Regions from separate parts of the Planococcus antarcticus DSM 14505 genome, predicted to be linked through region 2. Evidence: riboswitches for the same ligand, from Rfam matches in the RefSeq annotation. Region 2 holds a riboswitch; each other region holds the start of a gene.
What was found. Region 2 has a riboswitch for thiamine pyrophosphate ahead of BBH88_RS10430 (YkoF family thiamine/hydroxymethylpyrimidine-binding protein). Riboswitches for the same ligand answer to the same signal wherever they lie in the genome.

Region 1: linked by a shared signal. The riboswitch ahead of thiT (energy-coupled thiamine transporter ThiT) and the one ahead of BBH88_RS10430 (YkoF family thiamine/hydroxymethylpyrimidine-binding protein) in region 2 are both predicted to bind thiamine pyrophosphate.
Region 3: linked by a shared signal. The riboswitch ahead of tenI (thiazole tautomerase TenI) and the one ahead of BBH88_RS10430 (YkoF family thiamine/hydroxymethylpyrimidine-binding protein) in region 2 are both predicted to bind thiamine pyrophosphate.
Region 4: linked by a shared signal. The riboswitch ahead of tenA (thiaminase II) and the one ahead of BBH88_RS10430 (YkoF family thiamine/hydroxymethylpyrimidine-binding protein) in region 2 are both predicted to bind thiamine pyrophosphate.

Annotation. Positions count from the first base shown of each region.
Region 1 covers NZ_CP016534.2:1,035,185-1,038,946, reverse strand. The annotation lists gene BBH88_RS05095 (TspO/MBR family protein) at 1-656, shown strand, start outside; gene map (type I methionyl aminopeptidase) at 792-1,544, opposite strand; gene thiT (energy-coupled thiamine transporter ThiT) at 1,678-2,253, opposite strand; TPP riboswitch at 2,350-2,447, opposite strand; gene BBH88_RS05080 (M20 family metallopeptidase) at 2,595-3,668, shown strand; gene BBH88_RS19370 (hypothetical protein) at 3,734-3,762, shown strand, end outside.
Region 2 covers NZ_CP016534.2:2,080,104-2,083,865, reverse strand. The annotation lists gene BBH88_RS10435 (ECF transporter S component) at 1-578, opposite strand, end outside; gene BBH88_RS10440 (ABC transporter ATP-binding protein) at 1-4, opposite strand, end outside; gene BBH88_RS10430 (YkoF family thiamine/hydroxymethylpyrimidine-binding protein) at 580-1,170, opposite strand; TPP riboswitch at 1,258-1,363, opposite strand; gene BBH88_RS10425 (ABC transporter substrate-binding protein) at 2,035-3,012, shown strand; gene BBH88_RS10420 (hypothetical protein) at 3,057-3,762, opposite strand, start outside.
Region 3 covers NZ_CP016534.2:3,407,799-3,411,560, reverse strand. The annotation lists gene BBH88_RS16770 (GNAT family N-acetyltransferase) at 1-306, opposite strand, end outside; gene BBH88_RS20055 (helix-turn-helix domain-containing protein) at 1,565-1,711, shown strand; TPP riboswitch at 1,788-1,888, shown strand; gene tenI (thiazole tautomerase TenI) at 1,975-2,580, shown strand; gene thiO (glycine oxidase ThiO) at 2,615-3,751, shown strand; gene thiS (sulfur carrier protein ThiS) at 3,757-3,762, shown strand, end outside.
Region 4 covers NZ_CP016534.2:3,313,181-3,316,942, forward strand. The annotation lists gene thiD (bifunctional hydroxymethylpyrimidine kinase/phosphomethylpyrimidine kinase) at 1-476, opposite strand, end outside; gene thiM (hydroxyethylthiazole kinase) at 473-1,258, opposite strand; gene tenA (thiaminase II) at 1,260-1,943, opposite strand; TPP riboswitch at 2,358-2,461, opposite strand; gene BBH88_RS16280 (hypothetical protein) at 2,736-3,293, opposite strand; partial or broken gene BBH88_RS19705 (IS1595 family transposase) at 3,380-3,550, opposite strand; gene rlmN (dual-specificity RNA methyltransferase RlmN) at 3,696-3,762, opposite strand, start outside.

The sequences.
Region 1 (3,762 bases), 1.0 Mb from region 2:
ATGGCCAAACTACAGGCGAAATTTCTAATCGGCTCCTTGTGTTATTTACACCAGCCGGTTATGTATTTTCAATTTGGTCTATCATCTATCTTTTGCTGGCTGTTTGGATCATTGCTTTCTGGATGCGTTTAAGAAAGGGAGAAATTCCCTCATCCAAGATCGCCTTATTCTTTATCTTAAGCTGCGTTTTCAATATTAGCTGGCTACTATTATGGCATTATGAATTTTTCGCCTGGTCAATCGTCGCCATGCTCGGTTATCTGGTTGCATTGATCGCTCTTTATCTACAATACGGAAATTCGGAAAGAACGTTCACTGAACGGCTGCCAATTTCGGTTAACATGGGCTGGATCAGCGTGGCCACCATCGCCAACATCAGTTTCGTTCTAACTTATTATAATTGGAGCGGCTGGGGACTCAGTGACCAACTTTGGACAGTGATCATGCTAACAGTAGCGACTGCGCTTGCTTTGCATATTCGCTTTCACCACGCGGACATTCCTTTTGCATTGGTTTTCATTTGGGCGTTCATTGGGATTGCCGTCAAGCACGGAACAGACGAAATGCTAGTGACAACAGCTTCCCTTTTCCTTAGCGGCGTCATATTAACCGGTATTTTATTAATAAAGAAAAGAACTTCACCGATAGTTCAATAATGCTGTGGACGGCTCGATTAGAACGAGTATGTCCACAGTTTTTTTGTGCCGTAGAACTTCTCTCGTGAAATAAATAAGAAAAAGAGATCCAGTCGTTTGAACTGGATCTCTTTAATGCTTAACGTATGCGGTTTTTTATTTTTCCAGTTTGGTCAGCAAGATTGGTTCACCTTTTGTAACAAGTACAGTATGCTCAATCTGCGCTACTAAGGATTGGTCCGGCGTGATGAATGTCCAGCCATCGCCTGACTCTACGATGTGCTCTGCCTTTTGTGAAATAAACGGCTCTACCGCAAGAACCATGCCTTCTTTAAGAATAGTCGTCTCCCACGCGTCGTAGTAATTTAAAATATGCTGAGGGGCTTCATGCAATGATTTACCGATGCCATGCCCGGTCAGATTCTTAATGACGAATAAACCTTGTTCTTTCGCTTCGCGTTCGACTGCTTTACCGATTTGGTTTAGTTTTGCACCGGCTTTGACTTTCGTCATCGCACGGTCAAAAGCTGAAGCAGCGGCTTCACAGATTTTTTCCTTATCTGCATGTCCTTCACCTACGACAAATGAAATTCCGGTGTCGGAGAAAAATCCTTCATACGATCCTGATACATCAATATTGACAATGTCTCCGTCCTTGATCACGCGGTCACCTGGAATGCCATGAGCTACTTCTTCATTAACACTGATGCATGTAAATCCAGGAAAATCGTATTCTGATTTTGGACCCGAAACACCGCCCAGCTCCTCGAATAATTTACCACCCAATTCGTCAATTTCCTTGGTGGTGACTCCCGCTTTGGTTGCAGCTTTCATCGTTTCCCGAATTTCGGCCACCATTTGGCCGGCTTTTTTTAACATTTCAATATCTTTTTCAGTAGTTGCTATCATCAATTACCCTTCTTTCAAGCTTTTCTATTCAAGAATTATACCACAAAATTATAAGTGAGGCTCTTCTCCAGATTTAACAACTGCTGGATCTAAGCATAGAAAAGAAGACTGCCAAAGGACAGCCTTCTAGAGTTTAAGCTTCTGCATCCACCAATTTTGGTGCGGCCGAAAAAAGCGCAGCACAGACAAAAGCAGCCAGCAAGAATACCGGTATCATGTAAGTCGCATTATAGATGACCGAGTAGATGACGACATTGCCTTCAGCAAACATACCGAAGAACAGAATGCCTGTAATGACATGGACGAGATAGCGGAGCGCAGAAGCAATCAGTACTCCCGCTACTATAGCCGTTAGCATCTTTCCGGTTTGCTTGGCTTGCGCATGCTGCATATATTTTGCTCGCATAACGCCAGCAAGCCCCACAACTGCATACGCCAAAATATAATCCAATAGGACCTGCATAACAACGAATCCAAACGACAATGGAGTCACGGAAATAATGCCAGAAACGATCTGCAACAGCCCCACCAAAATTCCGGTCAGAACTCCTGCACCGACACCTCTTCTAAAGGCGATTAAAACAATTGGAATCATCACAAGACTCACAGAACCACCTTGTGGCATGCGGAAAGAAATAAAATCCAAAACAAATCCAAGAGCGGCGAAAATAGCGATTTCCATCATTAATAACACTTTTTTATTTCTCATGACTTCCTCCTTATGTGTTGTGCACATCACCAGAAGGGCCGTGAATAAAACCATATTAAAAACGACGCCAGGACAGAGCCTGGCGCCGTTGTAAGGGCCGGTTTCCATCCACATCCCTGCGCAAGTGTTAACTTACAGGTTCAAAGGGTAAGAACGAATGTTCACTCTCAGCAAAAGCTCCCCTTGTGGTGTATACAGATATTTGACTTTCCCCTGTATTGTACACAAACCTCCCTTTTAATGCAAGGCTGTTTTAAGATAGATTCATAGGGTAAAGACTTGAATAACGAAGATATTTGAAAGGTGGTGAAGGCAGCCGTGATTTTGGGCTTGCCAAAAAAATGATTAAACTGTTAAAAGAACTGATTAAAATTCAAAGCGATACAAAGGAAGGAGCCAATGAAGCTCTTCTTTTTTGTGCAGATTGGCTAAAGGCTAAAGGCGAGACCGTCACTGTTCACGACAATAAAGGCTATATGATGCTGACAGCAGCCAAAGGACAAGGCACTGAGACCATTGTCTGGAATGGTCATGTCGATGTGGTTCCGGGCCACGAAGAACAGTTTGTGCCAATGGAGGAACAGGACCGCCTCTATGGCCGCGGCTCCGCAGATATGAAAGCAGGTGTTGCCGCGATGATGCAGGCCTTTGTCGAACTCGACAGTTCAAGCTCCAACCGCATCGTACAGCTTCATATCGTTACCGATGAAGAAATTGGCGGTCGCAACACGTCCAAATGGCTTGTCGAACAAGGCTTCCATGGAGACTTCGTCATTTGCGGCGAGCCTACCGGATTGAAAGTAGGACTGCAATCCAAAGGCATCCTGCGAATGGATATGACGTTCAAAGGCAAACCCGCCCATGGCAGCCGGCCGTGGGAAGGTATCAATGCTATTGAGTCTGCGATGAAATTCCATATGGCTATCGCTGATCTGCCGTTCCGAAAAGAATCAACGGAATATTACGAGCAACCTTCCGTCAACCTGCCCATCATCAAAGCGGGAGAACGCTACAATGTGGTTCCTGAAATTTGCGAAATGTCCTATGATATCCGCTTTATGCCGGGACAGGACAAAGATGAAATCGTCCGCCAGCTAGTAGACTTGGCTGACACCTTACATCTCGATATGGATTACAAGGCTTCGGGTTCTACGCCTGCTCTGACAACAACTAAAGAAAATCCATTTATCCAAAGCCTACAGAAAGCAATTCTGGAAACGACCGAGCAGGAACCTATTTTATTCGGTCAACACGGTGCCGCAGATACCCGATATTATGCAGCTGTCACTGGAGGCGAAGGTGCTATCGAATTCGGTCCAAGCGGCGATGATTGGCATGGCAACGCTGAATATGTGTTAATTTCAAGTGTCCATTCGTACAAAGAGATCCTGCTGGCCCATGCGCAATCTGAGTGAAAGGTTTGCATTATGAAGAATTCGGGAAAATGATACTTATCACCCCTATGAATGGAGAGATTCAAATGGCAATTGGAAGATTATTGAAATCCGC
Region 2 (3,762 bases):
GCATTAGCATCACCTTTTTTCGTACGCGCAATGGCGTAACCGCGGAGTGATCCGGTCGCAAGCAAGGCGTCTCCGATATACTTCCCGCCGATTCCCGCAATAATTGCACCACTAAGAACACGGATCGTAAACATTAACGCGACGAACGACGGATCCAGTGCCGCATAACCAGAAATGAAGTACCCGTAAACAAAGCTAAAAACGGCTGATCCGATTCCTGCAAGCATAAGCACCAAAATATTGAAATGCTTATAGCCGGTTAACGCAAATGCCGCTTCAGCGCCGAGCCCTTGAATGACACCAGACAAAATAAGACGGGGACCGACCGCATTGCCAATGAGGACTTCGATTGCCGCAGCCATCGTTTCAGAAAGAAAAGCAGCTCCCGGCTTCCGGATGATATACATGCAGATGATCGACACAATAAACCAAATGCCGAACATCCATTCATAAGCGAGTGGACCAATTACAGCTGCCCAAATATTCGCTGCATGGACAAACAATAAATAGACAATGCCGAAAACGACCGCAAATAACGACATCAAGACCACTTCTTTTAATTTCCACGATTTCAGCAAATTACGCACCTCCGTGAGACGGGCTGTTAATGCTCATGGACACCGTCATCACCAAATGGCGATGTTCATCAGAGCAAGCGTTAGTAAATGCTTCTTCGTAAAAAGCGAATACCTCGTGGATATCGCCGTGAATGCCGCTAGCGTAATGCATCGAGTCATTGAAAAGGCCAAGTTGTTTAGCGCGGTCGACTTCACGGTAGATAACTGCCATGTAATCCGGATTGTTCATCGGGTATAGCGCAAACTGAGAAGAGATGTATTGCTTCGTGCTATCTGTGTTCAATAGCACGTCGTCCTTTTCTAAAAAGACGTCTCCCGTTGAATCACCAGGACAGCCAATTGAAAAAGTGCCAGACAAGGCTACATGTTCGCCTGTTTTCGCTGTGTGTAAAGCTAATGCTTTAGCGACATTGAAGACATGAATTTGCTTACCACGTATAACTGTCGAGACATCGTCCGTATGCATCCAAACGTTCGAGGTGTCGGTGTCGTTTAACGCCCCTTTGATTACTTTGATAAAATCACTAGTCATCGGATGCAGTGAAAAGCGAAATCCGACAATTGGACTCGTACCGCATTGCAATGGTTCCATGTTCTAATTCCTCCTTAAAATTTGCACAAAAAAGACCGCATCCGTGAAGATGCAGCCATTGTCCACAAATAATTAAAGGAATTATTTCAGAAATGCGCCGCACTTCCTCACGCAGGTATTATCCTGATCGAGTTTTGAGGGATCGAAGCTTGCGCTTGCATCTCAGCCAAAGTGGGCACCCCTAGTGCAGAAAACGGTATGCGGTTTTTGTGTTCGGGTTGTTCCCGATGGGTTTAGTGTAGAGGAAGTGGCCGAGGAAGTAAAGAGGGAGATTTGGAAAGAGGGGCCGTGTGGAAGTTTGGGTTGGGTTCTGAAGCGGTTAGAGATTGGTTGAGAAAGAGCTAGCTGTTAAGAGTCGCTTTAATCGCTTTGGGTAGAGCAAAGACGATTGCTCTTGCGCAAGCTCGTTGCCTAGCCGGTGGATGCGCCGGCGATTTGTGTGTTGACAGACTAACATGACAAAGGAATATTCGTAAGTAGCAAATTTGATATTCTGTAATTTCTTATGAGCTTACAGCTTGTAGTATAGTGTGAAAATCCTTCGAAGCCATTGAGTCAAAGAATATCGGAAAGTTTGATAGACGAACTACCTAATTCACAGGTAGCGGCCCCTCTAGCCACCGTTTGTTTCTGTCCATAAACATGGTGTACGAGAAGGACGTTCGAAAAGTGTTTTGCCACTTTTACGAACGCTTTGAATCATCGAAGGTGAGACATAAAAAAGCAGTGGTACAAATTCAATGTTTGCAACACTGCTTCTAATTAATTCAGAAAGATAAATAAAAAAAATAACCCTTGCTTTTATATTTGATATTGATTATCATTATCAAAGAATAAAAAATTTTTCAACTGGAGGAATATATAATGACAAAAAATATAGTACCATTCATAATCGCTATGTTAACAATCTTAGTATTTTTAGCTGCATGCGGTAGTGAGAATAGATCCACAGATGAAGCTTCTTCATCAAATGGAGATACAAATGCTCAGGATAAACGCATAATAGAGCATTTATATGGAGAAACAGAAATTCCTGAAAAATTGGATCGAGTTTTATCCTTACGTCCATCGTTCACGGATCATATTCTTGCTCTAGAAGAAAAACCCTATGCAGTAACTGGTGAAGAGCAATATGGAGGAGGATATATACCGTATCTTGCTGATCAATTAGAGGGGGTTGAAATAGTAGGTAATCAAGCTTCTATTGACTTGGAGAAAATACTATCTTTATCTCCGGATTTAATCATCATTGATGATTACCTTGCTTCAGAGGTGTATGATGACCTCGCTAAGATTGCACCTACTATTGTCTTAGGTACAGAGGATCCCGAAGCCTCAAATGACCCGAATTTCTGGCAGGAGGATTTCTTGAAAATCGCAGAAATTTATGGGAAAATAGAACTTGCAGAACAAAAAATAAAAGAGTTAGACCAGAAAGTAGTGGATGGGAAGGAACAAATCAGTGGACTTGAAAACAAGGGCCTCGCCTTTCTTAGAATCCGAAAAGATGCCATTCAGTTATATGCAGAATCGGGACATCCAATGAACACATTGCTTTACAACGATTTAGGGTTTGAACCGTCTGATTTAACAGATCCGCTAGAACGAAAAGACTTATCGTTGGAAGTGATTCCAGAAATAAATACAGATTATATTTTCCTGCAAGTTGATTCTTCTGGTGGTCCGGACAATATGGGGACTATTAAAGAAAGTTCTTTATGGCAAGGCCTCCCTGCTGTTCAGCAGGGTAACGTCCAAGAAACAGACTTTTGGATTTACAAGAGTTGGGGAGTAATTGGTCGAACTCAGATTGTCGATGAAGTTCTTTCATATATAGAATAGAAAATCACTGGATGTAAAAAGGTTGAATACCCATAATTGGGAATTCAACCTTTTTGTCGTTGATCTTCTGATAGTAGAGGACAAGTTCTGCAGCAGCGGTTTTTATCCCCGTCATGCAAGAGATAGGACAGGCAACAATGGTTGCGTAAATAAAATTTTTCTGGCTCATCCGGTGAGCTGTAGAGGCGATATTCGTGGCGGTATAATTCTCCATTTTTTTGTCTTACTCCATACTCTGATAAGAGAAAAGAAAGTGTTTCATCGATTAAACATGATTGCTCGGGGGAAGATTCTTTTAAAGCGGAAGATTTTTGGAAAAAATTGTGGCTGACCAAGGAATGCATATGACTTTCCTGGCTCTTAGTTTCTTTCGATATGGCAGAAAAAAGAGGAAGAAGGTGATCTTTGATAAAAACCTTCATCTTCATTCTTTCTTGAACAGAAGATAGGTTCTTGGAAAGAGGGATCGCATTTTCCCCAAGCGTATATCGCATACCTCCGCTGTTTCGTAGCACAATACCTACGTTGGATGGCTGAAGGTCGAGCAAAATGCCGTATTTTATATATAAATCAAGAAAGACCATTGCAAGAACTGAATATCTTTTGCCAAAGATGGTTCCAGTGATGATCGGGGTACATTGATTCATCTGTTGGGTTTGAATCTGAATCATTTGTTTTGCTAAAGCAGGCTTATCGATAAGATCTTTTACGAGAAATGAATCTTTTTCGTGACCGATAGTGACGGAATGT
Region 3 (3,762 bases), 1.3 Mb from region 2:
TATGAGTAAGATGTCTTCATTGTTTTTGATTGCTTCTTTTTTATTCAAAAGATCTATCCTCTCAAAAATGACATAGCGATTAGGTTCAACGTGATTGACGGTGTAGCCTGCATCTGTCCAGGCCTGAAAATGCTTAGCGGGTGCTTTCGTCTTTTTCCACCAGCTGTGATTGAGGTAAGCACTATGAGGGAGATTTTGCCCCATAATCTTTTCGATTTCAGTAAAATGTAATGTAATAGTCGGGTTTGTTGATGTTGAAAAATAGTCTGCTAATGGGATATATTTCTTTTCTAATGTCGTGTTCATTGAGTTAAATTCCTTTCGATTGACATATTTTTAGGTAATGGAATTACAACATTCGATAATATTTTTTACTTCATCCGCATAAAAAAGCGGCTTGTGGTTTATGCTTTTTATCGCTTGATCAAATAATCGCTGCCTTTTTTAAAAAGGGTAATAATGCTGTCAAGAAATGAATATTTCTTTGGCGATACGCAGTTTTTTGCCCCCTCTACAGTATTCAGTCTTTCTACCACATAAATTTCATGCAGCAAGCTTTTAAAAGCCTTTTCTCTCGATAGTGCTTTTGAAACGGCTGTGTTTCACTAGAAAACTTCTTGAATGATAAAAAATGCGAACTGCTAGTAGGCGGTTCCTAAGCCCCCGCTCACCTCTACTTTTGATTCTCATAAAAACTTTTCGAAATCCCAATAGATGGTGTTTGTAAGACACGATATTCGCACAGCAGGTAACTCATCATGGTAAAAAGAAATGCCTTGCTGTTCGTCTTGTTATATGATTTTTAACATTCTTTGAAATAATCAATACAACCATCTTCATGTCGAAATTTTTTCTATTTGTCTAAATCGTGCCTTAATATCCATTAGCATTTAATAGACATAGACCTTATATACCCACTATTCTTATTTTTATTTACATATTTTAAAATTGATAGACCTTTATACACTAAATTCTTCGTTTTTTTGGAATAGAAGTAGGGAATGAAGGTTCTTAAATTCAAGCAGTAGACTCAAAAAAAAGTCAGATAAAGCATATCTTCTGAGCGGAACTTATCAACAAGTGGGTGGTCCGAGTTGGACAAAGGAATTTGACAAGTTAGCGAAGTGCAAGTAAATAATTAAGAAAATTGGCATAAGGATTTTGTCTCTCGTTCTCGGAGAAAAGGAATTGAGAAAAGTATTGTAGGCGACGCAATCGTGCAAAGATAATCCGAATTAGTAGGTGCATCTGTGTAAAAAGATGGAGGTATTATAGATTTGTTCGGATGCAGAGGGTTAGTGGTATATTCAGCATACGACTTTGAAACCGATTGGACTGTATAAAATGAAGCTAGTTATCACCGCAAATTATACAAGGATCATCAGAAAGGATAGACAGTAAATGTTCTTTTTTACTATTTAACATTTTCTGAAAAGCGTATTCTTTTTCATGTATACTCTGGTTAAAGTCCAACGGTATAGGAGATATGGATGTCGGTTGGCGTTTGTCAAAAATGAAATTCGTTTTCCAGATGAACATGAATCGAGAAACAGAAGCTAGTTGAATGGATGTGATCCACAGAGCCTGTAAATTCCGTCTCTATCCTGACCAGGAATTGCAGATGGCCAAAAGATTCGACTGTTTTCGTTGGCTACTAAAAACAACAGTCGAGAAGCCCCCACTTCAAACAACCGGCGATGGCGTTATGTAGCGGGTAGTTTACTACGAACTGGATAAATATCACAGGAGATGTTACGCTTACTTTAGATATTTTGAAAAAACTGAATATAAAACACTGGGGGAGTCTTTTAAGACTGAGACGGAGAAATCCGGACCCTTTGAACCTGATCTAGTTGAAACTAGCGTAGGGAAGTGGTCACTATATGTTGTATCAACACATAAGATATAGTCAAAACCACTCCGTCGCTGGAGTGGTTTTTTATGCTTAAGGATTTAGATTGGAGGAGTAAATATATGGAGAATAATAAGCTGCATATTATTTCAACAGGAAAGCAAAAGCCGGAACTATTAGCAGATATTGTCGGTAGGATTCATCCTTACATCGATTGCATACATCTTCGTGAAAAAACGAAAACAGCAAAAGAAATATATAAAATGGTCGAGCTTTTAATAGATCAACAAGTTCCTCTTTCAAAAATAGTGATTAATGACAGGGCGGATGTTGCCTATGTTTCAAATGCAAAAGGAGTTCAATTAGCCTATCATTCGCTACCTGTCGAAATTGTAAAAAGAAAATTTTCGAATTTAACAGTTGGCTGTTCCGTTCATTCTATTGAAGAAGCTCAAATGGCCGAGCAACAAGGAGCGGATTATCTAATTTTTGGCCATGTGTATTCGACTCAATCAAAACCAGGGCTACGTCCAAAAGGGATAGATCAGTTAAGGTCCGTTTCTGAATCAGTTTCAATCCCAGTCATTGCGATTGGTGGAATAATGCCGGCGAATATTAAAGATGTTATCAAAGCAGGAACACAAGGAGTCGCTATAATGTCAGGGATATTAGAAGCAAAAGACCCCTTTGAGACGGTACAGCAATATCGGTCCTATTTGTCTAGCTAACGTTTTTTACTTAAGCGGTTAAAGGAGGATTTTAATGAATAAAACTTATGATGCCATTGTAGTCGGCGGCGGCGTCAATGGCGGGGCAATAGCATATAATTTGGCGAAAAGAGGGATGGAAGTCTTATTGCTGGAAAAAGACAGGCTTGTAAGTAAAGCATCCGGAGCTGCAGCAGGGATGCTGGGCGCCCAAGCGGAGCTGGATGGAAAGGGTCCACTTTTTCAATTGGCTAGGGCGAGCAGGACGATGTTTAGTAACTTAGCGGATGAACTGAAAATGGCGAGCGGAATTGATATTGAACTTGTGAATAAGGGAATGCTGAGACTCGCCTTAACTGATGATGAGCAACAGGAATACCATCGGATCATTGAGGCCCATAGACAGAACGGCGAGCTAGCAGAATGGCTCACCGGCGAGGAAGTAAGAAAAAGAGAGCCAGCATTGTCTAGTGAGATAATTGGTGCAATGTATCTCGAAAAAGATGGCCAAGTAGCAGCCCATCAGCTGGCTTTGGGGTTTTTAAAATCTGCATCAGCACTCGGATCTGTAATTAAAGAATATGTAGAAGTTCATTCCTTTCATTTTTCAAACGGAAAAATTACTGGGATCGCTACGAATGAAGGCGATTTTTTAAGTGACAGTGTAGTAGTAACGGGCGGAGCTTGGAGCGAAAAGTTGCTGATGGAAACGGGCTTACAGCTTAAAACCTATCCTGTGAAGGGCGAATGTTTTTCTGTACGGACAGAAGCCTCTTTATTGTCCAGCACAATTTTTACAAATGACTGCTATCTTGTTCCAAAAAAAGGAGGAAGGATCATAGTAGGGGCAACCGTCATACCGAATACATTCAATCAACAAGTGACTGTAGAAGGGGTTTCTTTATTGATGGAGAATGCAAAAAAACTGGTACCTTCCATAGCACAAGCTGAGTGGGAAGGAGCTTGGGCTGGAATTCGACCGCAGACTGCTGATGGCCTGCCTTACTTGGGTGAACATCCCGGTTATAGAGGTTTGTTCATAGCAACAGGTCATTTTCGAAACGGAATTTTGCTGGCGCCAATTACCGGAGAGGTGATGGCTGATTTGGTTGAAGGAAAATCTCCTCCAATTGATATATCTTCTTTTCGTGTGGATCGATCAATCAGAAAAACCAATCTAATCATGAGGTGAAGAAAATGAAA
Region 4 (3,762 bases), 1.2 Mb from region 2:
CGACGGCTAGCGGCGCTTGTAATGGTGATGCCCGTCAAAGCTTCTGCCTCCGGAATGTTCGGGGTAACTAGTAAAGCCAGTGGCAACAGTTGAGTTTTCAGCGCATCGACTGCTTCTTGCTGCAACAAATCCGCACCGCCTTTAGCCATCATAACCGGATCCACGACGATATTTTCCCACCCAAATTTCCGAATCGCTGCAACGGCTTCTTTAATAATCTCCGAATTAAAAAGCATTCCTGTTTTTAAAGCAGCTAATTCAAAATCGCTACCCACTGCCCCTAATTGCATTTGTACTGCCTGTGGTGACATTGGATAAATGGCGGAGACGCCCGTCGTATTTTGGGCAGTCACGGCAGTAATAACAGAGGTGCCATAGACGTCCAGTTCTTGAAAAGTTTTTAGATCAGCTTGAATGCCAGCGCCTCCTCCAGAATCTGATCCGGCAATTGTTAAAGTTTGTGGTGTTTTTTTCATAGCACTCTCTCCTGTGAATAAATTCGCTCGGCTACTTCGCTATCCGTCAAACTTGCTAGCCTATTGATGAAAGCAACTTGAAAATCACCAGGAAGTATAGCGGTTTGACTAGCCTGTTCACCAGCAATCGCATAAAAGCGTAGAATGTCGCTCACTATCTTCAACGGATTTCCAGACTCAACAGCAAGACCTGCAGCAACAACACTACTTAGTAAACATCCCGTCCCTGTAATCGAAGCCATGATCGGATCTCCAAAAGGAATTTCAATAACAGATCTTCCGTCTGTGACAATATCTATTTTTCCAGTAACTACTACAAGCAAACCCAATTGTTTAGCAGTAGAGATAGCGAGCTCTTTGACGTCTAGGGTCCCTTCTCCGGCATCAACGCCTTTAGACTGCCAGTCTTTACCGGCTACAGCTGCAAGCTCTCCTGCATTGCAGCGAAGGACGCTGACGTCAACTGTCTCCAGAATTTCTCGAACAGCCTTGATTCGGAAGTTGCTTGCTCCTGCTCCAACAGGATCCAGAACTACAGGAATCCCCAGTTTGCTAGCCGTCTTTCCAGCAATTAGCATACTTTTTAGCGACTCTGTGTGCAGAGTTCCCATATTCAATGAGACTGCCTGGGCTAATGCAGCAAGTTCTGCTGCTTCTTCAGGCGCTTCTCCCATTATTGGAGAAGCGCCAATTGCCAATAGACCGTTGGCTTGAAAATTCGATACTACGTGATTCGTGATGCAATGAACAAGCGGATTTTTTTGTTTTATTTGTTGGAACATGTTAGACACCCACTTTATCGGTGGAATCTACAGACCAGGATTCTTTTCTCCATGCCTGATCCCAAAAATTCAATTCATAATAACTACTTTTCCGGAAATGATCTTTTAGCTCTTTACGGCGCGCTTCTGGCAATCTTTCTGCTAACCGATTCATGCGTGAAATTTGTTCGTTGACAAGTTCCCCAAACTCCTCGGAACCGTAAGTTTCAATCCAGCGATCGTAAATCGAATGATCGGGTTTGGCATCCTTTAAACGTTCCCCAATTTCATAATACAGCCAGTAACAAGGTAAAATAGCTGCCAGTACGTCTGCCAATTCACCTTGTGATGCGCGGTACATATGGTTCACATAAGCATAGGCTGTTGGAGAAGGCTCGAACGCAGCCCACTCTTCTTCTGTCACATCAAGTAGCTCCATAAATGACTCATGCAAAGATAACTCAGCACTGCACGTATGAGCTGCATGAATCGCAAAACGTTGTGTGGTTTCTAAATCTTTTGCCTTAGACGCTCCTAGCGCCTGTATTTTCGCAAAATGTGATAAGTAATAAGCGTCTTGCATGACATAAAAACGGAATATATCGACTGGCAACGTCCCATCTTCAATTCCTTTAACGAACGGGTGGTCAAAACTTGCTTGCCATAAGCTGTTGCACTCTTTTCTCACTTCTTTACAAAATGTCATTTCTCCATCTCCTTTTTTGGTTTAGTGCAGTGCCTAGCTCTTTGGGATGTAAGCCACTCTGGTCTTCAGTTTCAGAGCTAAACAGGCACTTTCACTTTTCTTCATTGTCCAGTTGCAGTGCCCAGCTCTTCTGGATGTAAGTCACTCTGGCTGTGCGGCTGAAAACATGCCACTTCACCAGAGCGTCTTACACCTGTCAGAGCTAAACAGGCACTTCCACTTTTCTTTATTGTCCAGTTGCAGTGCCTAGCTCTTCGGGATGTAAGTCACTCTGGCTGTGCGGCTGAAAACATGCCACTTCGCCAGAGCGTCTTACACCTGTCAGAGCTAAACAGGCACTTTCACTTTTCTTGTACAAAATAAAAACGCCGCTTCCCAGTAAAGGGAAGCGGCGTATGCAGTCGATAAGAAAATAGCAAACGGTCGCCACTTCCCTCCGCTGGTATGATCCAGATCAGGTTCAAAGGGTCCAAGCTAATGCTTGTCTCAGCCGATATCCGGCTCCCCCAGTGGTGTTTTTATTTATGTTTTCGAAATCACTATAGCATAGTTTCTGATAATTCTACAGCTTTTATAAAATACCTCTTGATGTCCGTAGAAAGAATCGTGTGTTTTATTTAGTAGCCACTACAACTTCTTACAGAATACGTATTGGTAAATGAAATTATTAATAAAAGAATAATAGAGATAAAAAGGCACGGAAATAGACCTTGTCGCTCATCCATACACTTTATCTATTATCTTCGTTAGTTGATGCGAATTGCCCAACAATCGCTTTTGATTCTTAAAATATTAATCAATTAACACTTTTATTTCATCTTTATTTTCATCTATTAGTTTTTCTAGTAGTTTATGATATTCTTCACCAAATTCATCCATCCATTTTGAATCATTAACATCTCCTCCTCCTAATTTCTCCTCAAGGTACGCATTGATATAAGCATTTTGTTCATTAATTTTTTTAGCGTATTCTTTTTGGAAGTCTTCTGGTGTCATATCTAGTTTTTTAGCTTGAACTATGGCATACTTACGAATTTGCTTTCCACCTTCGTCTTTTGTATTTTCAAGAGGAAGCTTTTCAAATTCATCCCGGTTTTTTTCATCACTTAAATTGGTAGAAACATCAAGGTTCATTTCCTTGACCTCTTGTTTTATCAATTCTACCCCTATTGCTGAATCCAGATAATCTAACGCAGTATCATCAGGATATAAAAAACGCAAATCACCTACTGTAATCTCTTGACCTTTTACAATCGCCGCTGCTTCATTATCATCGTATTTTGAAATGCCGCTACACCCAGCAAGCACGATCGTTCCAAATAAAATCCCTACCAACAGAATTCTCTTCAATATTCCCGCTCCTTTCTAATAACATTTCGCTATAAAACCCAACTTTTACTCAATAAAATACTCCATTAGTTGAATAACTCAAAGCTTTAAGATTGATACGTTCTTAATGACTGATAAGTTTCATTAATTGAAAATAAGCATCTTTCTATTATCATTTCATGCTTTACGATATCCAGAAATTAAAGTCAATTCAAAAAATGTTTAGGATATTTTGTAGCCACGCCATTGAACGGTTGTATCCAGCCTTTTAATTGACTGGGTTAATTAGAAGCGTCATGCTCGACGATACTTTTTTCCACATTTGAACAATCGTTCCTTAAGATCCAATATCAACAAAATCAGTTAACATAGCTACCGAATAAAAAAAGCGTTCCTGAAAAATTCAGGAACGCTTTTGATTTATTAAACTGTTACTACTTTTTTCTCTTTTTTGATTTGCTTGCTTCGCAATTGACCACAAGCTGCATCG